One region of the Shewanella sp. SW32 genome, then DNA from elsewhere that is predicted to be linked to it. Evidence: predicted binding sites of a transcription regulator. Region 1 holds the regulator's gene; each other region holds the start of a gene.

Evidence for each region. The regulator sigma-54, encoded in region 1, starts transcription at its own class of promoters, with help from an activator protein. The targets are predictions, from matches to a motif close to GTTGGCACGNNNNTNGNNT.
Region 2: the regulator sigma-54 is predicted to act here: its motif matches at 3,362-3,380, upstream of L5M28_RS00500 (BON domain-containing protein).
Region 3: the regulator sigma-54 is predicted to act here: its motif matches at 4,472-4,490, upstream of L5M28_RS17940 (P-II family nitrogen regulator).

Annotation. Positions count from the first base shown of each region.
Region 1 covers NZ_JAKKSJ010000028.1:30,506-38,796, forward strand. The annotation lists gene mlaF (phospholipid ABC transporter ATP-binding protein MlaF) at 1-532, opposite strand, end outside; gene L5M28_RS16675 (KpsF/GutQ family sugar-phosphate isomerase) at 1,176-2,153, shown strand; gene kdsC (3-deoxy-manno-octulosonate-8-phosphatase KdsC) at 2,153-2,704, shown strand; gene lptC (LPS export ABC transporter periplasmic protein LptC) at 2,701-3,261, shown strand; gene lptA (lipopolysaccharide transport periplasmic protein LptA) at 3,248-3,802, shown strand; gene lptB (LPS export ABC transporter ATP-binding protein) at 3,799-4,530, shown strand; gene L5M28_RS16700 (RNA polymerase factor sigma-54) at 4,638-6,116, shown strand; gene hpf (ribosome hibernation promoting factor) at 6,145-6,432, shown strand; gene ptsN (PTS IIA-like nitrogen regulatory protein PtsN) at 6,435-6,878, shown strand; gene rapZ (RNase adapter RapZ) at 6,875-7,729, shown strand; gene L5M28_RS16720 (HPr family phosphocarrier protein) at 7,716-7,991, shown strand; gene mgtE (magnesium transporter) at 8,242-8,291, shown strand, end outside.
Region 2 covers NZ_JAKKSJ010000001.1:120,885-129,175, reverse strand. The annotation lists gene L5M28_RS00515 (polysaccharide deacetylase family protein) at 1-998, shown strand, start outside; gene L5M28_RS00510 (hypothetical protein) at 1,212-1,988, shown strand; gene L5M28_RS00505 (DUF3224 domain-containing protein) at 2,118-2,522, shown strand; gene L5M28_RS00500 (BON domain-containing protein) at 2,772-3,326, opposite strand; gene L5M28_RS00495 (hypothetical protein) at 3,621-4,076, opposite strand; gene L5M28_RS00490 (sigma-54 interaction domain-containing protein) at 4,323-5,693, shown strand; gene L5M28_RS00485 (major royal jelly family protein) at 5,803-6,879, shown strand; gene L5M28_RS00480 (hypothetical protein) at 7,093-7,752, shown strand; gene L5M28_RS00475 (diacylglycerol kinase family protein) at 7,803-8,291, opposite strand, start outside.
Region 3 covers NZ_JAKKSJ010000032.1:38,669-46,959, reverse strand. The annotation lists gene L5M28_RS17960 (response regulator) at 1-38, opposite strand, end outside; gene narQ (nitrate/nitrite two-component system sensor histidine kinase NarQ) at 31-1,866, opposite strand; gene nrfA (ammonia-forming nitrite reductase cytochrome c552 subunit) at 2,092-3,495, shown strand; gene L5M28_RS17945 (hydrolase) at 3,651-4,193, opposite strand; gene L5M28_RS17940 (P-II family nitrogen regulator) at 4,538-4,876, shown strand; gene L5M28_RS17935 (ammonium transporter) at 4,887-6,137, shown strand; gene L5M28_RS17930 (hypothetical protein) at 6,316-6,654, shown strand; gene L5M28_RS17925 (tetratricopeptide repeat protein) at 6,782-7,975, shown strand.

The DNA of each region.
Region 1 (8,291 bases):
TTGGGTCTTGCCCTGCAAAAGGCTCATCGTACATCACCATTTCAGGTTCAAGCGCTATGGCTCTAGCTAATGCGGCGCGGCGTTGCATACCACCGGACAATTCGCTTGGCATCATCTGAGCGGCACCACGTAAACCTACGGCTTCAAGCTTCATCAGCACGATAGTGCGAATAATGTCTTCAGGCAGTCCAGAATGTTCACGCAGCGCAAACGCCACGTTATCGAACACATTGATGTCGGTAAACAGCGCGCCACTTTGAAACAGCATGCTCATCCGCTTACGCAGACTAAATAATTCATTACGACCCACGCCATGGATATCGTGACCGTCGAATAACACTTGTCCATGGTCAGGCGTTAATTGGCCGCCAATCAATTTCAACAGGGTCGTTTTGCCTATGCCGCTCGGCCCCATGATCGCCGTCACCTTGCCCCTTGGAATGGACAGGCTAATATCTTCATATATCACACGCTGACCGCGGCTAAACCCCAAATTACGGATCTCAACCAACGGCGTTTGTTCTTGAGTCATGCTTGATTCCGACATTTGCAAATGAGGTGATCCTAGTCTTCCGAGACTGACCAATCGAAGAGCCGCAAATTGTACGTAATTGCGCTTTAACCTACAACCGAATCGACACTATCGCCCTGCGATACTTTCAATTTGCCTCATTTACAGCGAAAATGCGCCCTAAGTTTTCACTCTGCACAGGTAAAATGTTACTTAATGTTTTCAACCTAGTTGCAGAATTGGCAGTATTGGCTAATTCGTTCGCACTTAGCTCACTCTTTGCCCACTTTTATCGGGGAGAGTCGATACGCAATTGCGCAATAGAGGCATCCCATAGGGTAATACCCGCTGCAATATGGGATAAATCCATTGAAATAAACGACAAAGACGATGATATTGCTCAAGACCTTCTGCCGCTAAACACGTTATTGTGCGTGAATAGCTAACGCAGCTGAACTTGACGAGTCGGATCAATCGCTCTAGCCTGCCGCAATTGTTTTGCTGTTTTCGGTAATAAACCACAGTAAGACATAAGCTAAATTGTCTGAAAACAAACTAATACTTGGCAGAAAGCCTATTACATATCATCTTTATCGCGTACCAAATTGTGCTATTCCAATCCCATCAATGGGGCGACAAAGACAATGCAAAAAGAGAGATAGACATGGTAGACAAATCACAACTGCGCCAATGGGGTTGTAAAGTTATCGACATTGAAAAGTCAGCCCTAGACAATCTTTATCAATATGTTGATTCGGCTGAGTTTGCAGAGGCTTGCGAGTTGATCCTCAACTGCACAGGCAAAGTGATTGTCATGGGAATGGGCAAATCGGGCCATATCGGCAATAAGATTTCTGCCACCCTCGCCAGCACAGGAACGCCCGCATTTTTTGTGCATCCGGGTGAAGCCAGCCACGGAGATCTGGGTGTATTGGCCGATAACGATGTGATTTTAGCGATTTCAAATTCTGGTGAGTCGAGCGAAATCCTCACCTTAATGCCGGTCATCCAACGTATGGGCGTGCCTGTTATTGCGGTAACGGGTAAACCCGAATCGAATATGGCGCGATTATCTAAAGTGCATTTATGTATTGAAGTCCCAGAAGAGGCTTGCCCACTTGGACTTGCCCCCACCTCAAGTACCACAGCAACCTTAGTGATGGGCGATGCCATCGCCATTGCGCTGCTGCAAGCAAAAGGCTTTACCCGTGATGATTTTGCTATGTCCCATCCCGGCGGTGCATTAGGACGTAAGTTGCTGTTAAAAGTCTGCGATGTCATGCATAGCGGTGATGACTTACCGCTCGTCAACCACGATATTTGCATCACAGAAGCTCTGTACGAAATCTCCAAGAAAGGCTTAGGCATGACGGCGATTATTGATGATCAGCGCAAGCTGGTTGGTATCTTCACCGACGGTGATTTACGCCGCGTTATTGATGCCGAAGTGAATTTACGCACGACGCCCATTGCCGATGTGATGACCCGTAACTGCGTCACGATCACGGATAATGTATTGGCCGCCCAAGCGCTGCAAGTGATGGACTCAAAAAACATCAACGGATTAATTGTTATTGATAAAGACCGCCATCCTATCGGCGCTCTTAACATGCTAGACATGGTTAAAGCAGGAGTCATTTAATGCCACAGCAAGGATTTTACGGCCCAATCAGTGATGATGTGTGGCAACGCGCGCAAAAGATTAAACTGTTAATCTGTGACGTCGATGGGGTGTTTTCCGACGGCCGTATTTACTTGAGCAATAGCGGCGAAGAGCTCAAAGCCTTCCATACCCGTGACGGTTATGGCGTGCGCTCACTACTCACCAGCGGTTTCAACCTCGCCGTGATCACAGGACGTCAATCCAAAATCGTTGAAAACCGTATGACAGCCCTTGGTGTTACCCATATTTACCAAGGCGTAGATAATAAGTTCGAGCCCTATGAAGCATTGCTCGCACTTTATGGTGTCACCCCAGAAGAAGTGGCTTATATCGGTGATGATATTGTCGATCTCCCCGTGATGAATGTCGTCGGTTTAGCGGTCAGTGTTGCCGATGGTCATCCCTATGTGCGTCAGCACGCCCACTTTGTCACTACGCTCAATGGTGGCCACGGTGCACTGCGTGAACTCACAGATCTGTTACTCCTAAGTCAAAATAAATTCACTTCGGCCCATGGAATGAGTATATGAGTCGTGTGACACTCGCGATTATCGCTTTTTTTGGAACTGCACTAGCGCTTTACTGGCAGGTCCAGAACAAACACAGCGGTGATTCCGATAACAGAGTTAAAGATCAAAATACCCCAGATTTCATCGTTGAAGATCTGCGCAGTGCTGAGTTCAATGAGCAAGGACTAGTGAATAGCCGTGTGACGGCGAAACACATGGAACATTATGATTCAACGAATCAAACTTTCTTTACTCAACCTGTTTATCTTGTTTATCCAGACCAAGGTAAAGCACAATGGCAACTCAGGGCAGATCAGGGCAAGCTAAACAAGGAAACTGGCAAGGTTGTATTAGAAAATAATGTTATTATCGATGCCATTAGCCCAGAAGAACCGATTCAGACCTTGTCCACCAGTTATCTGGAACTCGATCTCAACACTATGATAATGACCTCTGACCGTACCATTTACGTCACAGGGAAAGATTTTAATATTCAAGGCCAAGGCCTTTATGCCGACCTCAACGCGCAAGAAGTGCAATTGACCAGTCAGGTAGTAGGAACATATGAAGCAAAATAACGTATTACTTGCCAGCCTAATGCTAATTATGAGCATGAGTGCTTTCGCGAAAGTCGGCGACTTAAAGCAGGAAGTTAAAATCAAAGCTGTGAGCCAAACTGCGGATATCAAAAACAACCAGATCATTTTCTTTGGTCCGGTTGAAGTTACCCAAGGCTCAATAAAAATCCAAGCAAATGAACTGCGTGCATTTTCCGCTGAAGGTGAAAATAGCAAAACTTTGGTCGCCACAGGTAACCCTGCTACGTATAGCCAAATATTAGACGATGGCCGTCCTGCATCGGCTAGCGCGAAAGAAATTCGTTACGATATGGCAAGCCGCACCTTAACACTGAAAGGTATGGCGTCATTAGATCAAGCGGGTAGCCAAGTTACAGGCAATTTAATCCGCTATAACATGATTCAACAGAAATTGATGGCCGAGAGTACTGGCAGTGGTGACGATCGCGTGATCACTATTATTCAGCCTGAAAACTATCAAGATGATGCTAAATCAGACGCTCCGGCGGATAAACCTGTAAAAAAGCAGGACTCTAAATGACCCAAATCACCTTAAGAGCACAAAATCTGGCGAAAAGTTACAAGAGTCGCCAAGTGGTTAAAGACGTCAGTCTGACGGTAAAAACCGGTCAAGTCGTTGGCCTACTCGGTCCAAACGGTGCAGGTAAAACCACGACCTTTTACATGGTTGTCGGGCTAGTGAAGAGCGATAAGGGACATATCTTTATCGACGATGATGATTTAACCGCAGATCCTATGCATCTGCGTGCCCGCAAAGGCATAGGTTACTTACCGCAAGAAGCCAGTATCTTTCGTAAGCTAACTGTTCATGACAACATCATGGCCGTACTGCAAACTCGTAAAGAACTTAAAAATGAAGAACGAGAAGAAGAACTAGAACATCTGCTCGAAGAGTTTCATATCACCCACATCCGTGACAGCCAAGGCATGTCATTGTCGGGTGGCGAACGTCGTCGCGTCGAAATTGCGCGGGCTTTAGCCGCTAATCCTAAGTTCATTTTGCTCGATGAACCGTTTGCTGGCGTCGATCCTATTTCGGTTATCGACATCAAGAAGATTATCGAACAACTCAAAAGTCGCGGCCTTGGCGTATTGATCACAGACCATAATGTCCGCGAGACATTAGATGTATGTGAACATGCTTATATTGTGAGTCACGGAAACCTGATTGCCGAAGGAACTCCAGCAGAGATCTTAGACAATCAGCAAGTTAGGGCTGTGTACTTAGGTGAACAATTCAGGCTATAGTTAATCGAGCGAAGCCAATGGAGGCAATTTATACCGCCATTGGGCTTCACTCAAGATAATAATAAGCGACCTTATCCAACAATAATAACGTAGGGATCAGCGGTAACATGAAAGCGTCACTCCAGCTCAAACTGGGTCAACAGTTAACCATGACGCCACAATTACAACAGGCCATACGTCTGTTGCAACTGTCGTCATTAGAACTGCAGCAAGAGATCCAGCAAGCATTAGATTCTAATCCCCTTCTCGAGCTGGAAGAGGATCAATTCGACGCCACTAAAACCCCTGTAAACCAAACGCTATCCGATACGGATTTCAGTGAATCTAGCACTCTGCCACCAGAAAAAGACAGCTCCACCATAGACACGGCAGAGTCGCTAACCAAAGAATCCATGCCTGATGAGCTCCCCATGGACACCACATGGGATGAAGTGTTTACCGCCTCCCCAAACTCAGGCCCCGGCGGCAGTCGTGAAGACGATATGCCCTTCCAAGGCGAGACCAGTGAAGGTTTGTACGAACACTTAGAATGGCAAAAAAACCTCACCCCGTTTTCTGAAACCGATTTAGCCATTGCCACCGCCATTATTGATGCCATTGACGATCAGGGCTATCTCACCCAAAGCACTGAAGAAATTCTCGAAGCCATGGGCAATCCTGAAGTTGAGCTTGACGAAGTCGAAGCCGTACTCAAGCGTATTCAGCATTTTGATCCCATAGGCGTTGCCGCCCGCGATTTAAGTGAATGCCTGCTGATCCAACTGTCGCATTTCGCCGCTGATACTCCCAACCTAGAAAATGCCCGCATGCTGATCAAAGATCATTTAGATCTGATCGCCGCCCGTGATTTTAGGTTATTGATGCGTAAGACTAAATTAAAAGAAGATGAATTAAGGGATGGTATAGCACTTATCCAAACCCTCAATCCTCGCCCAGGTTTGTTGATCACGCCCAATAATGACGAATACGTTATCCCAGATGTGTCTGTGTCGAAGAAAAATGGCCGCTGGGTGGTTGAGCTTAATCCTGACTGCATGCCCAAAATCAATGTAAATCAACATTATGCTTCAATGGCGCGCAGCACTAAAAACCAAGCCGATAGCCAATTTATTCGCGGCCATCTGCAAGAGGCTAAATGGTTTATTAAGAGCCTAGAAAGCCGTAACGACACTTTGCTTAAAGTTGCTAATTGCATAGTGCAATATCAGCAAGGTTTCTTTGAGTATGGTGAAGAAGCCATGAAGCCTATGGTGCTTAACGATATTGCCGAAGCGGTAGAAATGCATGAGTCCACCATCTCACGGGTCACAACTCAAAAATACATGCATACCCCTAAGGGACTTTTTGAACTAAAATACTTCTTCTCTAGCCACGTCGGTACTGACGATGGTGGTGAGTGCTCATCCACAGCAATCAGAGCCTTTATAAAGAAACTGGTGGCAGCGGAAAACCAGAAAAAACCATTAAGCGATAGTAAGATGGCACAACTTCTGGCAGAACAAGGGATCAACGTAGCCCGCAGAACCATTGCGAAGTACCGAGAGGCTATGCTTATTCCACCTTCTAATCAGCGTAAAAGTTTATAACCTACAGTGGATATCGGAGGACGTTTCTATGCAAATAAACCTGAGTGGGCACCATATCGAAATTACCGAATCGTTACGTGCATATGTAGAAGAAAAGTTTTCAAAACTTGAACGCCATTTCGAACAGATCAATAATGTGCACGTTGTGCTCAATGTTGAGAAAATGCAACAGATTGCCGAAGCGAGAATAAACCTCATAGGTGGTGAAGTTTTTGCGACTTCAGAGCATGCTGACATGTATGCCGCTATAGACGCCCTGATTGACAAGCTTGACCGTCAGGTTATTAAACACAAAGAGAAGTTAACAAAACACTAATAATGGAACTTTGTACCATACTGCGGCCGGAGTGCACTACCTGCGCCACTCCGGGCAGCAAGAAAAAGGTACTGGAACTCATCAGCGACTTAGTCGCTGCCCAGTACCCGACCCTCTCATCTCAAGAGATATTCGAAAGCCTAGTGGCGCGCGAAAAGATGGGGAGCACAGGTATAGGTAACGGCATCGCCATTCCACATGGTCGACTAGCCGATATAGATCAGCCCATTGCCATACTCATTAAGTGTGAAGAGCCGATAGCATTTGATGCTATCGATAAGCAACCTGTTGATATTTTATTTGCACTACTGGTGCCTGCAGACCAATGTCAGCAGCACTTAAGTACTTTGTCTTGCATGGCCGAAAAGCTGAGCGACAAGCAAATATTAAAGCAATTACGCAAGACGCATGATGAAACGGAACTCTATCAGGTAATCACTGGATGAAACTGGTCATAGTGTCGGGCCGCTCAGGCTCAGGCAAATCTGTCGCCCTTAGGGTACTCGAAGATCTCGGCTATTATTGTGTCGATAACCTTCCCTTGCCATTGATTGGCAGTTTGCTTGAGCAACTCAAAGGCAGTAACGATCTCGTCGCCATCAGTGTCGACGTGCGTAACATGCCTGAGCAGGATAAGGTCTTAGTGAAACAACTCGCTAGCCTACCTCCAGATACTGAGTTAACGAGCTTCTTCCTTAACTCCAGCGATAAAATTCTGCTCAAGCGTTACAGCGAAACCCGCCGTTTGCATCCTTTGTCGAAGAGCCGAGTCTCTTTGCAAGAAGCGATAAAGCTGGAGGGGAAACTGCTCGAGCCTATGTCAAAACTGGTCGATCACTACATAGATACGTCGAATCTGAATATCTATGATTTAAGCGACCAAGTCAGACAAATTCTCCTTGGTAGCGTCGATAAAGAACTCGTGATCAACTTCGAGTCCTTTGGCTTTAAGCACGGAATGCCCACCGAAGCAGACTTTATGTTCGATGTGCGCTTCCTGCCCAATCCCCACTGGGAGTTGGCGCTGCGGCCATTGACTGGCTTAGATGAACCCGTAGCTGAGTTCTTAAATCGTCAACCACTGGTCAATAAGTTCATCTGGCAAATCGAAAATTTACTGGAGACTTGGCTGCCGCACCTTGAGCGTAACAATCGCAGTTATTTAACTGTGGCCATTGGCTGCACAGGTGGACAGCACAGATCGGTTTACGTCGCAGAGCAATTGGCCAAACGCTTTAGTAACGGTAAACATAAAGTTTATGCCCGTCATCGAGAGCTCAACAATGCCAAAGCTTGAACGTCAGATAACTATCTGTAATAAGCTCGGTTTACATGCCCGTGCCGCCACTAAGTTGGTGGTACTGGCTTCCGAGTTTGATGCGACCATCACCTTAATCCAAGGCGATAAACAAGCATCGGCCGCCAGTGTACTTGGCTTACTGATGCTTGAAACTGGCATGGGTAAGACCATCAAGCTTATCGCCGAAGGCCCAGATGCAGAGCCGGCTCTCGATGCCATTTGTGCCTTAATCGACGCTAAGTTTGACGAAGCCTGTTAGTTTCACTTCACACTAAGCACTTCATCGTTAGTTTCACTTCATGTCTAGTTTAAAAAACTTGCCATTCACACATGGCAAAACATTTGTCGCTCGACGATACAAGCCACAGGCGATTACACTAGCGGTCATTGCGCTGGCGCTGGCCTTACCTTAGCCGTCTTAATCTGTGTCATCGACTGACGCTTAGTCACCGTAAAATCCTAGCCCAACACTAAGATCTCAAACCAATTTGCCGCACAATGGAGGACAAATGCCCGTAGATAATGCAGAAAACGATCACACCGGACATAGTCTTGACCA
Region 2 (8,291 bases), on a different contig from region 1:
ATGCGTTAAAGGATGCCAATATTAAGGCGACGTTCTTTATTAATGCGTTTCATATGTATGGCGAAGGAGATGAAAACGAGGCATTAGCGGCTGTCGCCCTACAACGTTTGCTAGACGATGGTCATATTCTGGCAAACCACAGTTACGATCATATGCTGCATAACTGCACTGATGGCGTGCAATCTGGGGCGGCATATTGTAATCAAGTTGGACTCTGGCCTGTAAAATCCTATCAAGATGCGGCCACCGATTTCACCTATTTTGTGACGAACACGGCCAAAGTGGTTGAACTTATTCCTAATGCCGCCAGTTATCCCAATAACAAGATGACTAAGTTGGCACGTTTGCCTTACACCAATGGTTGGCGAGTGACCAGTAAACTCAAAGGCGACGGCTTGTGTGCGACATCCGATACTGTGCCGCCTTGGGACCCAGCTTTTGCTTGTACCGCAGAAACCTCGACCAACAGTTCGCAAGTTGCGGTGCAAATTCAAAACATGCTCGCCGAGAGTGACTATAAAATATTTGGCTGGGATCTAGATTGGGGACCTGAGGATTGGGGGGTTGCCTTTCCTGCTGAATCTATGGCCGATGGGGTTGAGCTGGTGGCAAAAGTCAATCAAGTGATCAACACCTGTGCGGGCACCACAATGAACCCTCTTAACAGTCGCACGCAGAACTTAGATTGCAGCGATGGTTTGCACGACGGTAAAGTGGTGATCTTGACCCACGACTTCCTGTTTGAGAATGCTCACCGCGGACAAGGTGCAACCATCAACTTGCCTAAAATTAAGCGTTTTGTTGAAGAAGCTCAACGTCAAGGGTATCGTTTTGATACGCTAGATAACTATGCCCCTGCTTGGCAGGATCAGCATAATTATCAACTACCTGAGTTTGTGTCCTATCAAGATAAAATCTATTCCTTAGTGCAAGCGCATTTCTCCCAAAGCAATTGGCAACCAAGCCAAACCCCAGCCTTGTGGAAAAACGAAAAGTAGTGATGTATTGGGCTGAGTATTTACTCAGCCCATCATATTGGTCGAGTAAAAGGCATGTTGCTGAACTTAGCCTGACAAAATTCAAAATAGCGGCATTTTCTACACTTTACCCACTTCGCTTTAACTCAGTATCTGTAATACTGCTCCGACATTGATTTGAAGTTTATCGGTGTTAGAAAAGTAGCGCATAACGAGCGCGATTGGGGAGAGAAGATGAGTACGTTTGTAAAATTAACCATAGCGGCAACCTTAGTGGTATTAGCCTTACTTGCTGCGGGTATTTACCGTTTCAACATGACCAATGATGATATTTATATGGTGATGGAAGATGGACAGGTGATGCAATACGATGAAGCCATGGCGCATGAAAAAACTCAGGCTCAGGCGAATGAGATCGAAACTGTGACACCTTTTGAGGTAAAGCCTGTGGCGAATGCATCGGAAGTGATGCTCAAACTCTTTAGCTTAAATACCGCCAATCCTGTTGAAATAACGCTGCCTGAGGGCGGCAAGTCCGTTGCACTGACACATTTTATTAAGATCAAGCAAACAGAGTTTGCTATGGGCGACTACCAAGATGGTGAGGTAAAAGGTCGAGCATTACTCGATTACTTGCGCATTACACCGTTAAATTTCGATCCCGCTCTAGAGCCGGACACCCAAAGTGACGCACCGATTCAAGATGATCCTAAAATGCAAACTATGCCCTTTGTGGCGCCCTTTATTGTGACGACTCAAGGTTCAGGCGTATTTTGGTATCTTGGATTGTTTAATCTGGATTTTAAACACAATAGCTTGAAACACTTAGGCAGTGTCATGCTTGGCGATCGAATCGAAGTGGATAGTATTGAACCTGTTTATCCTTTTGAAGCCCCATTCAAAATTGCTGTGACTTATCGCGATAGAGCGTCTGACCAACCTATGTCTGAAAGCCCTGAAATAGTCAAAACCATAGAGATGGTAGTGAGTGAGACCAGCATACATAAGTAGCGTGTAAATGCCATTATGGATCTGCGCAGGCTTATGCTAAGTTGTTTTTCGGTCTGTGGGTGATGTTTGCTTCAATAGCAAGCGTTAGCAGGTAATAGGTCAGCATAAGATTTCGACAAGGAGAGTGTCATGCAAGTTAGCAAAATCACTGGGAAATTTGATGTTAAGCTCACTCCAGATAGCCCCTATGCTACTGGCATTGGTGGTGTGACCTTAGGGCGTATGGGCTTAGATAAAACCTTTTATGGTGAGCTTGAGGGGCGCAGCAAAGGGGAAATGCTCAGTGCTATGACGTCAGTCAAGGGCTCAGCTGGCTATGTGGCTATTGAACAAGTGGTTGGTAATTTGTGCGGTAAGCAGGGCAGTTTTGTATTACAACATTTTGGCATTATGACCGATGGACAAAATCGTCTGATCTTAGAAGTGATACCCCATTCTGGGGCGGGGGAGTTGCTGGGGTTAACTGGCACTATGACCATCAATATTGAGAATGGCCAACATTTTTATGCATTCCAGTTTGGCTTTGAAGCTTGAGTAACGCCTGCGTTTTAGCTCAGTTTTCTGTAACTCTTCTCCTTTATGATCATTCGAGTCATCTTAATTCACTCCTCTTAATTTAAGTGAGTAAGTCTTTTCGATTGAGTCTGAAAATGGACATAAAAAAACCAGCTGAGGCTGGTTTTTTTGATTCTTTTTTCATAAAGCACTATCGAACCTTGAGTCTAGATCGGCGTGCTGTTACTTAAAATACGTTTAATTTAAAAAATGCCGTTGTCGCGAGAGTTAAGACACTTTTTTAACAACTTTAATTTTATCAACGACCTTTTTCACATCGTCGGTATTTTCGGCAATTTTCAGTGCTAGTTGACGTTCGGCATCGCTGGCAACTTCACCTTTCAATGTCACTATGCCATTGGCAACATCCACATTAATTTGGGTGCCGGATACGTCAGTTGAAAACAGTAAACGCGTTTTGATGACAGTGGCAACTTTAGAGTCAGTTAAGGTGGCAACAACTTCACTGGTGCCTTCTTTTTCATTCATCACAGTGAGTTGGTTATCGACATCTTTCACCCCATCTAAACTCTTGATGAGCTCTGTGGCGAGGGCTTTATCCACACTGCTTTCCACTTTACCTGTTAACGTCACTTTACCATCTTTGACATCTGTAATGATGTCGAAGGAATTGAGATTCGTGTTGAGCAGTAAAGTGGTTTCTGCTTTACCATCGATCCACGCATCCTTGGTTCCGCCTTTCCAATCTTGGGCGGCAGCCACATTTAAACTGATTGAACCGACAAGTAAAGCCACTAGTACTGATGCTGTTGTAGTTTTCATAATCATATCCTCCGTTGTTTTCTCGAAGCTAGATAATGCGCCAATCGTGCCAATGTTTTTAAGGTAATGATTTTTAATGTTTTAATTGTTTTAATTGTTTTAATTGTTTTATTTGGCGTTTTTATACCTTAGCGTTTTCCTTTTGGTCGGTCTTTTTTACCGACAAAATGTAATTTTTTCTGGCATGCTGAGCCATCATTCGAGCATAAAAAACCGCACTCATCAGTGCGGTATTATGTCTGTAGTAAAAGTGGAGGGGAGTCGGTTAAATATGGCTCACTTAGCGACAGGGAATTAATGGTGATTGAGCGATCCCGTACCGTCGTAACTCATTTGCAGCCAAGCGGCACCCTCTGCAAGTTGGTTTGCAAGTTGTGGCTGATGCGCTTGCCTTACTGCTTGTTTTATTTGGATTAGCACTTGCTGCTCTATATCGACAAGGGCGGTCATAGCCTGCGAGATTTGGCACTGTTGCAGCAATTCTGTTGCTTGAGTATAAGTGACGGGCACGGTGTGACTTAGGCCATTAATTGGCTCGTCAGCCAAACGTCTCAGCTGTTCAAACCGAGTTAACATTCGTTGGTGGATGTTAGCTTTGGCGGAAAAAACACGCTTAAGATTATAGTCTTCGACATACCTCCTCGCTTGGTTGTAAAATGTGAGTCCTTCCTGATTCAGCTTGATGATTTCATCGATCAACATGATATCGGCGCGGATATCAGTCTGATGTTGCACAACATTAGACTTCATTATGGGCCTCCTAATGCCAGTGTTCGACATAGATTGTTTAACTGCTTGGGTAAACTGATTTTGTTTCGTTCAGCTACCATGCATATTCTGTTCTCGTTTTTAATGATATTTTAACAGGCTGATTTTTAGACTGATATTCTCAGTTCATCGAGATATCATCTTAGAACATCGGCAACTATTACCGTTGCTGTTGTTAAAATTTCATGACTGACATACAGTAGTTTTTCATACAGGGAGTAGATACGCATGGCTCGACTGACACTTTTTTATCACTTGCAGGATGTTGGCGCCGAGCAAGCAATCATCGAACTTGCTGGCGCTGCTGACTTTAATAAGCTACGCAGTGTCGATGACTTGCCTTGGATAGAGCAGCTAGGGGCAAATCACGTCGATGTTGCCATTATTGAGTTATCCAGTCTTAGTCGTGAAGATTACCTTGTGCTGCTGGATAATGCGCCCATGTCAAATATTGAGTTTATTTTTCTCTCCGATGGTCAGCCAAACCCTAATCTTGATCAGTTAATGTCTCATTTTGCTGGTTACCACTTTCGCAAACCTTACGATATGCCGCTAATCAGCGAAATTTTTGCTGATTTTGCACAGTATTTAGCGTCATCGCCTAATCGACTGCATCCTTTTGCTAGCGAGCTAGACCAATACGGTTTGCTTGTTGGTTCATCAGCTCCTATGCACAAGCTATACCGCACAATTCGTCGCGTCTCTGCTACAGGCAGTAATGTGCTGATTATTGGGGAAAGTGGGGTCGGGAAAGAACTGGTTGCTAATACCATACATCTTGCCAGCCCTAGGGTAAACGAGCCTTTTATTGCAATTAACTGTGGTGCATTAAGCCCTGAATTGGTCGACAGTGAGCTGTTTGGTCATGTCAAAGGTGCATTTACGGGGGCGAATCGCGATCACAAAGGCGTATTTGAACAGGCTGAAGGCGGAACCTTGTTTCTCGATGAAGTCACTGAAATGCCGATTGATCATCAAGTGAAGTTACTCAGAGTGTTGGAAAATAGCGAGTATCGTCCTGTGGGTGGCGACAAAGTGCAACGTGCAAACGTACGTATTGTGGCAGCGACTAACCGTGATCCCATAGTGGCGATAGAGGCTGGGTTATTTCGAGAAGATTTGTACTTTCGTTTGGCTCAGTTTCCCATTCGCGTTCCGCCCTTACGGGAACGTGGCGAGGATATTATTGGGCTTGCGCAGCATTTTCTTGCCTATCGTAACGTGGCCGAAAAGCAGAATAAGAGCTTAGCTGAAGACTGTATTCAGATGATTGCTAAGTACCCTTGGTCTGGTAATGTGCGCGAATTAAAACATGCTATTGAGCGAGCCTATATTCTGGCCGATCAGGATATTTTACCCAGCCATTTACAGCTACCTCAGACGAATGAAGTGGGTTTATGTGGTGGTGAACAAGTTGTTATCCCCCAAGGCATGCGCTTAGATGATTTAGAGAGAATCGCTATTTATCAAGCACTAGAAACCACTCAGGGTAATAAAACGGATACCGCCGAACAACTGGGGATCAGCGTTAAAACCCTCTACAACAAGCTCAGCAAGTACGAGCAGCAAGTCGAGACCGGTGAAACGACTGCTGAATAAACATTAATTATCAAATTAATATTGAAACAGAGCTAAACTTTATACTCTTTTTTTTGTAAATAATAACTCCTATTCTACAGCCCTTAAACAGAAAAAGCGGAGATAGAATATGAAACACTTATTAACAACAGCATTATGGCTTTCTTTGACAGCCAGTAGTTTTGTGAACGCCACCCCAGCAGTAGGAAGTCTTGAAACAGTCGCTGAATTGCCAATACGACCTGGCAATGTCAGCGTCACTGCACAAGGTCGGATTTTTGCCACAGTACATCCATTTGATACACCATCAGGTTTGCAATTGATTGAAGTTAATCGTGAGACCAACGCTTATAAAGCTTGGCCTTCAATGGATTTGCAAAAAACATCGACAGCCAATACTGCTCAATTTGATACCTTATTAGGTATTGCTCAGGACAAGGCTGGACACCTCTGGACCGCAGATATGGGGTTAGAATTAGGCCAGACAAGGATTTGGGGATTTAACATTAAGGACGGCAGTCTATATAAACAAATCGTCCTACCACAAACTCTCGCGCCTAAAGGCAGCTTTATGCAGGATCTGGTTGTCGATTCACAAAAAGGCTGGATTTATTTAGCCGATATCGCCAACCCTGGCCTCTTAGCGGTGCGTATCGACGATGGTCATACAATACGTTTTTCAGGTCATAGCTCGCTGCAGGCCGAAACGGATGCAGTAATGAACATAGATAACAAAACAACATTGTTTAATGGCAAAGTCGCCAGTGTCGCGGTCAATCCAATCAGTTTATCTGCCGACGGAAGTACACTCTATTATGGTGCAATGAATGGCACTCACTGGTATCAGTTATCGACTGCGGCTTTACAAACAGGCAACGATGATAAAATTATCGCCACGGTAAAATTAGTCGGAGCTAAGCCTGTATCAGATGGCGCAGCAACGTCCAAACAAGGTAATCATTACTTTACCAATTTGAACCACAATGCCATTTCCATGCTAGATAACAAAGGCACGCTAACAACAGCGGTCAGTTCTCCACTACTGGATTTTCCAGATAGTGTGCAATTTGGTGAAACAGGCTGGTTATATATTTCAGTGAATCAATTGCATAAAGCAAAAGCCTTTAATGGAAAAGCCGAAACCGCCAAACCGCCTTACCGTATCATGCGACTCTGGACCGGTGAGGATACTGCTGCGGGTCAATAACACCTTAGCTGCAACTGCAAAGTTGCAGCTTATATTTGCAGTATGAGTTATATCGCAACTGTTTATTTACGTTGATGTGAGTCTTTGGTTTAACTCGAAAGCGTCTAGAAATGAGTTAGGTGTTGATTGTGCAAACTATCAATGCCTCTTATTGTTACTGGCACAGGTCAATATTGAATGGTGAGATAATTTTTGGAACAAGGAACAAGTTCAGTGAAATTCAATCAACCTTCTAAAAATGCATTTTATATTCAAACTCTGAGTACTCAGTACCGACCTCTATTATGGCTGTTTGCTGCTGGGTTATTACTGCTTGGTTTACTCTGCGCCAGAGCAACCTATTTACAACCCGATCCGATACTACAGCTCGTTCTCGGCTGGGTAACACTGTTTCTATTGTTACCCGTGTTACCGACTGCGTTTGTTCAGCAACAGTGTTGGTTAGATGTCGAACGACAACAATTGTGGCTTGGCAAAGGCGTTATTAATGGCAAATCGCTTGGCTTATGGCGCTGGCGGTCCTATGCCTTTTCGGATATTCACTCCGTGCAACTCTATCTGCTGCAAACAACCCATTGGCACCAGTTCGAGCGTAATCGCCAAGCAGAAGATATCGTTGAGCATTATCTCGCTTATCTACAATTGCAGCAGCCTAAGGGCGCGCAACTAAAATTGGCTAACAGCACTGATAGAAAGGAATTACAACAAGCGTTGCAGCAATGTGCGCAGGCAATAGACTGTAAATTTCAGGATTTTAGTAACACCACTCAAAAATCACTTCCCAAAGGTAGTGAATTTAATTTCATGCGGGTACTGGTTCTGCTGGTTATATTTATTTTGTTGAATATTTTATATTTTTTGTTCGTTCTATAAATGCTCAGTCATCCAGCCTAAAAAGTTAGGCTGGATGTCCTCCACAACGATCACTCATCTTGCCCAGTGGTTTCCTGATAAGGAACAAACACTTTAAGAGATGCTGGCTGGACTTCAATAGTGAGATCCGCTGGCTCAAATACTTCACCATCAATCACATATTTACACTTAGGCTGGCTGCTGATAGTGACCTTTTTAGCATGGGCATGATGGACTTTACTTGCACTCGCTTGTTGATCTCGCACATTTTTATTGCCTTCTTTCATCCATCCTGCAATCGCTAATTCAGCGAGGCTAAGCAACTGCTCTTTGGGTTCATCGCCAGCATCCAACCAAGTAATGTCGAGCAACCCGTCGGTCATGTTTGGTTCGCCATCGCCCTGCGCCAACACGCTGGTAAACGGTGCGGCATTGGCAACGATTAGGCTATGGGTCGTCAATGTTGTGGGTTTTGCATCATCTAAGCTGAGCTGGATGGTTAAAGTGATATCGGCATTCACTGCGCGCCATAAGCCATCGAGGTAGGCAAACTGGCCGAG
Region 3 (8,291 bases), on a different contig from region 1:
TGGTCATCGACCACCAGTACGGAATAAGGTTTACCCATTTGAAGGCTCCTGTTGAGATGGGAAAATAAGCGTCACTCTAGTGCCACTTGACCCCTTGCTGTGCTGCATAAGGTTTAATGGGTTGTTAGGGTTGAGTGCGTCGTCTTGTGCATTGCATCCTTGCTCAGTCGTGGTTGCCATAGCAGGTTTAAATCTCTTTAAATCATTGTCGCTGAACACGACTTTACCTGAAAGCTTACTGGCTCGTTCATGCATTATACCTATGCCAAAATGTTGATCTCGTTCTTTTAAATGTCCAATACCTATGCCGTTATCACAAACATCAATATTGACCATACCCTCGTCATCCTTATAGCAATAGATGTTAATGAGGCTGGCCTCGGCGTGTTTGATGGCGTTTAACGTTGCTTCTCGCGTGATCTGCAGTATGTGGATGTGCTGCTTTGCCTCTAGCCATTGTGGCGCAAGTTTATAGTCTAAGGTTATCTTTATATTCGTCTTTGTCCTGAGTTGCTCAAGCATAGCCTCTAAAGCACTTTTTAGATCGGGTTCTTTAATTGTGAGCCTAAAGGTGGATAGTAACTCCCTGAGTTGCACGTAGGCAGTGCTTACACCTTCGTTGATTTCGGTTAACTGCGCCTCAACGATCGGGCTGCGGCAACTGCAATCTAAGTTTTTGCGTAATAAGCTAATTTGGATTTTCAGGAAAGATAGCACTTGACCCAAAGAGTCGTGCAGCTCCCGGGCAATTACGCCACGTTCCTCCATTAGCGCCAGTTGTTGTCTTTGCTCTGTGGCATTGTGGATCACGATTGAGCGCGTCAGCATAATTGCGAAATTGTTAAACAAGGCGATATTGGGTGTTTGGTCGGCAATTAACTCTAAATAGCCTAAATTAGCCTGCTCAAATTGCAGTGGGAAACGGGTGCTCTCTTGAGTCATATCTGGCCAGCCGCCATCGGCCTCAATCACTTCTAACTCTTGCTCGGGATACTGGATAATGAGTCTTAGGTAGTCGAGTGATTCATAGCCTTTTAACTGATTCAGCGCCGCTTTAAGCGCTTTGTAATCGAGTTTATTCGCGTTTAATGTCAGCAGGTTATCATATAAGAATGCCAGCTCGTTGTTGGCCCTTGTCAGCGCTAAGGTTTTTTCTGCTACCTGCGATTCTAAGTTGCCATAAAGCGTCGCGAGTTCCTTCGCCGTTTTTTGTAGGGCATGGGTCAGCGCTGTAAGTTCAATGTATTCGGTCTCGGGCATTTCAATTTCAAAATTACCTTTAGAAATGGTATTCGCCGACTCCATCAGTTTTTGCAGTGGGATCACCACTTTCTTCTTTGTAAAACGCACGGCCACAAAAGCGATAATGAGCATGACGCCTAAGCCTAATATTTGGCTGGCGGCAAGGAGCCTGAGTTTAAAGGCGGCGTAGTGCTCCATCTCAAGCACCAGTAAATCTATGGTATCAACAAAGTCCTTCAGTGAGGCGACATAATCGCGGGAGTTTTCTTGTTCTATGTAGTGCTTCATCACCAGCCATTTATCAATGACAAGCTGATATTGAGCGGCAATTTCTGGCGGACTAAACCAACTTTCCGAGGGCTTTAATGTGTCGGAATAGAGCGTATTTTCGAATTCGGTGATTTTATCCTGCGCAGCATCACTGCCTGAGTTGGCGTAAAACATTAACCGATAGCTTTGCATCCTCAGCGACCCTGAGGCATTAATCGCCTTGGCGTCGCCTAAGCTGTAGGACAAATTGATGATAGCAAAAGTCGATAAACTACTAGAGAGCAGAATAAGTACTAACATTAATCCTAAGATTTTTGAGGTGAGACTACCTCGTTTCATTAATCCGCTGTTCATTTTGATGGCCGCTGTTATGGCACTTTGCAGTGGTTTTTACATTAGAAAATAATGTAATACATTAACAAAAGTATAGAAATGTGAACAACAACACCTTTACATTTTGATCTAGCGCAAACTTCAACCTAGATACCCCCTAAGAGGTATATTTTTAGCAGGGTTAAATCACTAAGTTTGACCATGGAGATGTCGTGATTTACAACAATAATGCAACACGGAGATGAGATGATGAAGAAGATGACAGGTAAGTCCTTTGCACTGAGTGCACTGGTTGCCGCCAGCTTCATGGCAGCGGGCGCAATGGCGAGTGATAAAACAGAGCCTCGCAACGAAGTTTATAAAGATAAATTTAAGAATCAATATAATAGCTGGCATGATACCGCAAAGAGTGAAGAACTTGTCGATGCGATTGGGCAGGATCCTAATATGGTGATCCTGTGGGCTGGCTATGCATTCGCAAAAGATTACAACGCTCCTCGCGGCCATATGTATGCCGTGACCGACGTGCGTAATACCCTACGTACTGGTGCGCCGAAAAATGCGGAAGATGGTCCATTGCCTATGGCATGTTGGAGCTGTAAGAGCCCTGATGTACCTCGCTTAATTGAAGAGCAAGGTGAAGATGGCTACTTCAAAGGTAAATGGGCTAAGGGTGGCCCTGAAGTCACTAACACCATTGGCTGTGGTGATTGTCATGAAAAAGGCTCACCAAAACTGCGGATCTCTCGTCCTTATGTAGACCGTGCAATGGATGCTATCGGTACGCCATTTGATAAAGCTTCGAAGAAAGACAAGCAATCTATGGTGTGCGGTCAGTGCCACGTTGAATACTATTTTGAGAAAAAAGAAGACAAAAAAGGTTTCGTCAAATTCCCTTGGGATATGGGCATAACTGTTGACCAGATGGAAGTTTACTACGACGGTATCGAGTTCTCCGATTGGACTCATGCGCTGTCTAAAACACCTATGTTAAAAGCGCAACATCCAGAGTATGAAACGTGGAAACTGGGTATTCATGGTAAAAATAATGTCAGTTGTGTTGACTGCCATATGCCAAAAGTGACTAGCCCTGAAGGTAAGAAATTTACCGATCATAAAGTGGGTAATCCATTTGACCGTTTCGAAGAAACCTGTGCAACTTGCCATAGCCAAACGAAAGAATTCTTAGTTGGCGTCACTAATGAACGTAAAGCTAAAGTTAAAGAAATGAAACTGAAAGCGGAAGAGCAATTAGTGAAAGCGCACTTCGAAGCTGCTAAAGCGTGGGAATTGGGTGCAACTGAAGCTGAAATGAAGCCTATCTTGACCGATATCCGTCATGCTCAATGGCGCTGGGACTTAGCGATTGCTTCCCATGGTGTTGCTGCTCATGCTCCTGAAGAAGCCCTACGTGTTTTAGGTACTTCAGTGAATAAAGCGGCCGATGCCCGAGTTAAGTTAGCACAGTTATTAGCGAAAAAAGGCATCACAGATCCAATCGCTATTCCTGATATCTCTACCAAAGCTAAGGCACAAGCAGCCTTAGGTATGGATATGGATAAGATGAATGCAGAGAAAGAAGCATTCAAGAAAGACATGTTACCTAAGTGGGATGAAGAAGCGAAAAAACGCGAAGCCACTTATAAGTAGGTTTTAATCAATCGCGGTTGAGTTTTCAATATGAGCTAACCCCTCATGTAAATAAAAGCCCTCGCTGACTCAGCGGGGGCTTTTTTATGGAAAAAAATATCGAGTAATGTCAGGCGTTGGTCATGCTGGCTGAAGAAATACCACGGGCTAAGTCGCTATTTGATCAGTTTTAATAATGCCCTAAAGCGCTCGCCTTGGGCTTGATGTTGTAATTCAAATAATAGCGATTCCACGTTAGTTAATAAGGCGCCTCTGGCCGTCATCATCTGAATACCCAGTTTTTTATTATCGGCACTGCGTGACGAGACGCCATCTGCGACGAGATGCACCGAATATTGCTGTTCGATAAGGTCACAACAGGTTTGGTAAACACACACATGGGTTTCAATACCCGCGAGTATGACGTGTTTGCGATTCGTCTTAGTTAATGCCTTTGCAAACGCGTCACAGTGCCAGCCGCTAAAATGCTGCTTGGCAATGGGTGAGCTGGTTTTCGCAAGTAAAGTTTGCAGCTCAGGGCTAGTTGCTCCGAGTTTATCGGGTAGCTGTTCTAACCACAGTATTGGAATTTCAAATAATTGTGCGCCTTGGATTAAGGTCTGTAGTTGTTGATGCAGCTTGTCACTGTTATCCATGATTTGTGCAAGTTTTCCTTGCACATCGACGATAACGAGAACACATTCTTCTGGTTTTAACATCGGGCCTTCCTTCTGCGCTTGATGATTGTCTTAGTGATGATCTTCGCTTTTGTTTAAGAGCTTGTGTTGTGATGCTCAGATTTCATCTCGATTTACGCTTCCCCCAGTAGACCCTAATTTAACCTTGTTACCAATAGGCCTAAGGTCGAATAGCTGTCGCACTTAAACTGCTCACTAAAAGAGTGCATCGCACCAGTTAGTGCTCGATTATGGTGCATTTTTAACCTTAAAAAATAGTGTTAAACAATTTAAATCAATAATAATCAATGGATTAAATTGTTGGCCTAATGATTGAATTACCTTTGATACAAGTTAATAACAATCGCGTTTTTTTGGAGGTCAGGATGAAACTAGTCAGCGCTATCATCAAGCCGTTTAAGTTGGATGATGTCCGTGAAGCTATCGCCGGAATTGGTATTGAGGGCATGACGGTGACCGAAGTGAAAGGTTTTGGCCGTCAGAAAGGGCATACAGAGTTGTATCGCGGTGCCGAGTATCAGGTGGATTTTTTGCCAAAAGTAAAACTAGAAATTGCCACTAAGGCTGAAAATCTCGACATGCTGATTGAGGCCATTACCACTGCGGCCCATACAGGGAAAATTGGTGACGGTAAGATCTTCGTCGTTGATTTAGAACATGCTATCCGTATCCGTACGGGTGAACTTGATACTGAAGCGCTATAAGGGGCTGACAATGGAAGAATTAACGAAATTAGGCGGCACAGTCACTGAACTACGCTTTGCACTCGATACCTTTTACTTTTTGATTTCTGGCGCTTTAGTCATGTGGATGGCGGCGGGATTCGCTATGTTAGAAGCGGGTTTAGTTCGCTCTAAAAATACCACTGAAATTTTAACTAAGAACGTTGTGCTGTACGCAATTGCCTGTGTGATGTATCTGTTGGTTGGCTATAACATCATGTATGTGGATAACACTGAAGGTGGCTGGTTACCGTCAATTGGCACCTTAATTGGTTCGCAATCAGCAGATGCGAGCCATGCATTAGAATCTGACTTCTTCTTCCAAGTTGTATTTGTGGCAACGGCGATGTCAATTGTCTCTGGTGCTGTGGCGGAACGGATGAAGTTGTGGGCTTTCTTGTTCTTCTCTGTGGTGATGACAGCGGTTATCTATCCAGTAGAAGGTTATTGGACTTGGGGCCAAGGTTTTATCGCTAAACTGGGCTTTGTAGACTTTGCTGGTAGCGGTATTGTGCATATGACGGGGGCGACCGCGGCGATTGCTGGCGTGATATTGCTCGGTGCGCGTAAGGGTAAATACGGGCCTAATGGCCAAGTGAATCCTATTCCAGGCTCTAACTTGCCAATGGCAACCTTAGGTATGTTTATTCTGTGGATGGGCTGGTTTGGCTTTAACGGCGGATCGCAATTAATGGTGTCGGATGCGGCGAATGCAAGCTCAGTGGCGAAAGTGTTTGTGAATACCAATACTGCAGCGGCTTTTGGTGCTATCTCTGCGCTTATAGTGTGTAAGATGATTTGGGGTAAAGCGGATTTGACCATGATCCTTAACGGTATTTTGGCTGGATTAGTGGCGATTACGGCCGATCCTCTCTCGCCTTCATTGTTAATGGCGGGTGTGATTGGTTTAGTGGCGGGCGGCGTGGTGGTGTTCTCGATTGTGGGCTTAGATCGCATTAAGATCGACGATCCCGTTGGTGCGATTTCAGTACACGGTGTGGCTGGTTTCCTTGGTTTAATGTGTGTGCCATTATCCAATGCCAATGCAACTCTTACCGGACAGTTGACGGGGGCAGCGATCATTTTCACTTGGGTATTCTGCTCATCATTTGCAGTCTGGTATGTGATTAAGATAACAATGGGGATCCGTGTTACTGAGGAAGAAGAATACAACGGTATGGATGCTTCTGACTGCGGTATTGATGCCTATCCTGAGTTTGTTACGGTCAAAAATGCGGGCTGATTAAACTTGCACATTAACACGTGATTCACCTTGATGCTTAGCTTGGATCGAGGGATAGTGAAGCAGAGCCTAGGCTCTGCTTTTTTATGGGTAATCAATGTGATTGAAGTTTAAGCACAGGGTCATAAGCTTAATTACTGAGCAATTCTGTTTTCTTGTATAAATTAAGGAGTGTTCTATGAGCTTGAATATAAAAACAATAGGTCAATTTTCGCGACTAAGTCTTATCGTCATTTCTGGCTGGATATCGGTTTCAGCCTTTGCAGGAGAAGTGATCGTTAATCGCTCAAGTGAGCCTGTCGATGCCTTTGCCGTGCGTGATCAAGTGCTCAAGGATTTTGAATGGCAGGAGTCGCTTCGTCGCCAGCAGCAAATCCAAATTCTGCAGGCTTTACCCTCAGGTTGCGTTACGGTCATGAAACCCTATCGACATTTTACCTGTGGAGAGCATAACTATCGGCCGTATCATTATCAGCAGCGTGAGTTATATATAGAAGTTGACCGACCTTCACAATAGTTAATTCATTAAATTATTTGCGATTATTTTCAATCGATCGCGATTATCATTTTTTGTAACCATTTTATGTCGTCTTTTTCGCCATTTGTAATAAGCTCAAATAGGAGCTAATGGTGTGGGAGGGCGTATGTCGAAACTATTCCGAGCCGTATACTTGAGTACGATCTTGAGCGTTGTATTCAGTCAATTGTTTGCTTGTAGCTCGACGACCATTGAGCCTAATCCGTCGGATCTTGAGTCGTTACTTGCCGATTCACTGTTTACCCCTGTGGCCGATATTCCTTCTGTTGCGGATATCTTTTATCTGCCACCCGAGGTCGTGACAGATGTACAACGTCGCTATGGGATATACACTTTGTCACACAATAACAACATGTTAGCCAATGAATGGTTAGCTAGTTATATCAATGCGAGTCAAACCAATAGCGCTAACATTGATTTTCGATATCAAGATAATCTGACCCAAATTGCCCGTGAAACCTATGCCCAAAGGGCAGGTAATTGCATGTCTTTAGTGGTCATGACTTCTGCGTTAGCGGACATATTGAATGTGAGTGCTGAGTATCAAGATATTGCGATAGAACCCGTATGGGATAAGCAAGGTGATTTCTATTTAATCAATGGGCATGTGAATTTACGCTTACTTCCACCTGAAAACGCACATTCAGTTTATGTGTCATCTACCGCAGTTTTAGTGGACTTTATGCCAGAGCGAGCTCTACGGGGATACGGTAAAACCCAAGTGGATCGGCAGACCTTAATCAGCATGTTTTACAACAATATGGCGGCAGAGTCTTTGGTGAACGGTGATTTAGACAGGGCCTATGCCTTGATTAAAGTGGGTTTAAAAGTCGGCCAGTTTGTTCCTTCACTCAACACGCTCGCCATTATTTACCGGCATAAAGGTGATGAAAAGCGGGCCGAACAGGTTTATCGCTATGCACTCAAGTTTGATGCGAAAAATCTGACAACGCTTTATAACTTAGCCTTGATTTTAGGGGAGCAGGGGCGGCTTGATGAATGGGCCGAAATTAATAAAGTGCTTGAATTAGCGCGAATACGTAATCCCTATTATTACTATGACATGGGGCAGCAAGCTTATGATGAGCATCAATACGACGAGGCCTTGGCTTGGTATCAAAGGGCGTTGGCAAAAGCGGATTATCGTCATGAGTTCTTCTTCGGTTTATCTAAAACCTACTGGGCGCTGGGGGACGAAAAGCGTGCCAAACTGAATATGGATAAAGCCTTGGCTTTGAGCCGAGATGAGTCAGAGCGTCAACGCTATCAGAGCAAGTTACAAGTCATGTTACAGCATTAGCATTTGCCCGCTCTTTTCTATAGAGAGCTGGCCATCAATTAAGCTTATTACGGGTAAACATCTTTGCTTGCTAACATAGGGCGCCTAAATACACTTGCAGCAAATATGTTTATTCCTTTTTATCCGCCATATTCGATTTTGTTCATCAAGGCTGTGAGTTAGCTGGCATATTTGAATTTTGATTTTTTTTAAATATATTAAAACAATAAGTTATATTTGATTTTTTGAAATGGAGACAACTTGGTTGCATTGGCGCCTGAGACTCGATAAATTGAACTCAGTATTGCAGTTGAGATCCCTTATCGCAGCGATAGAA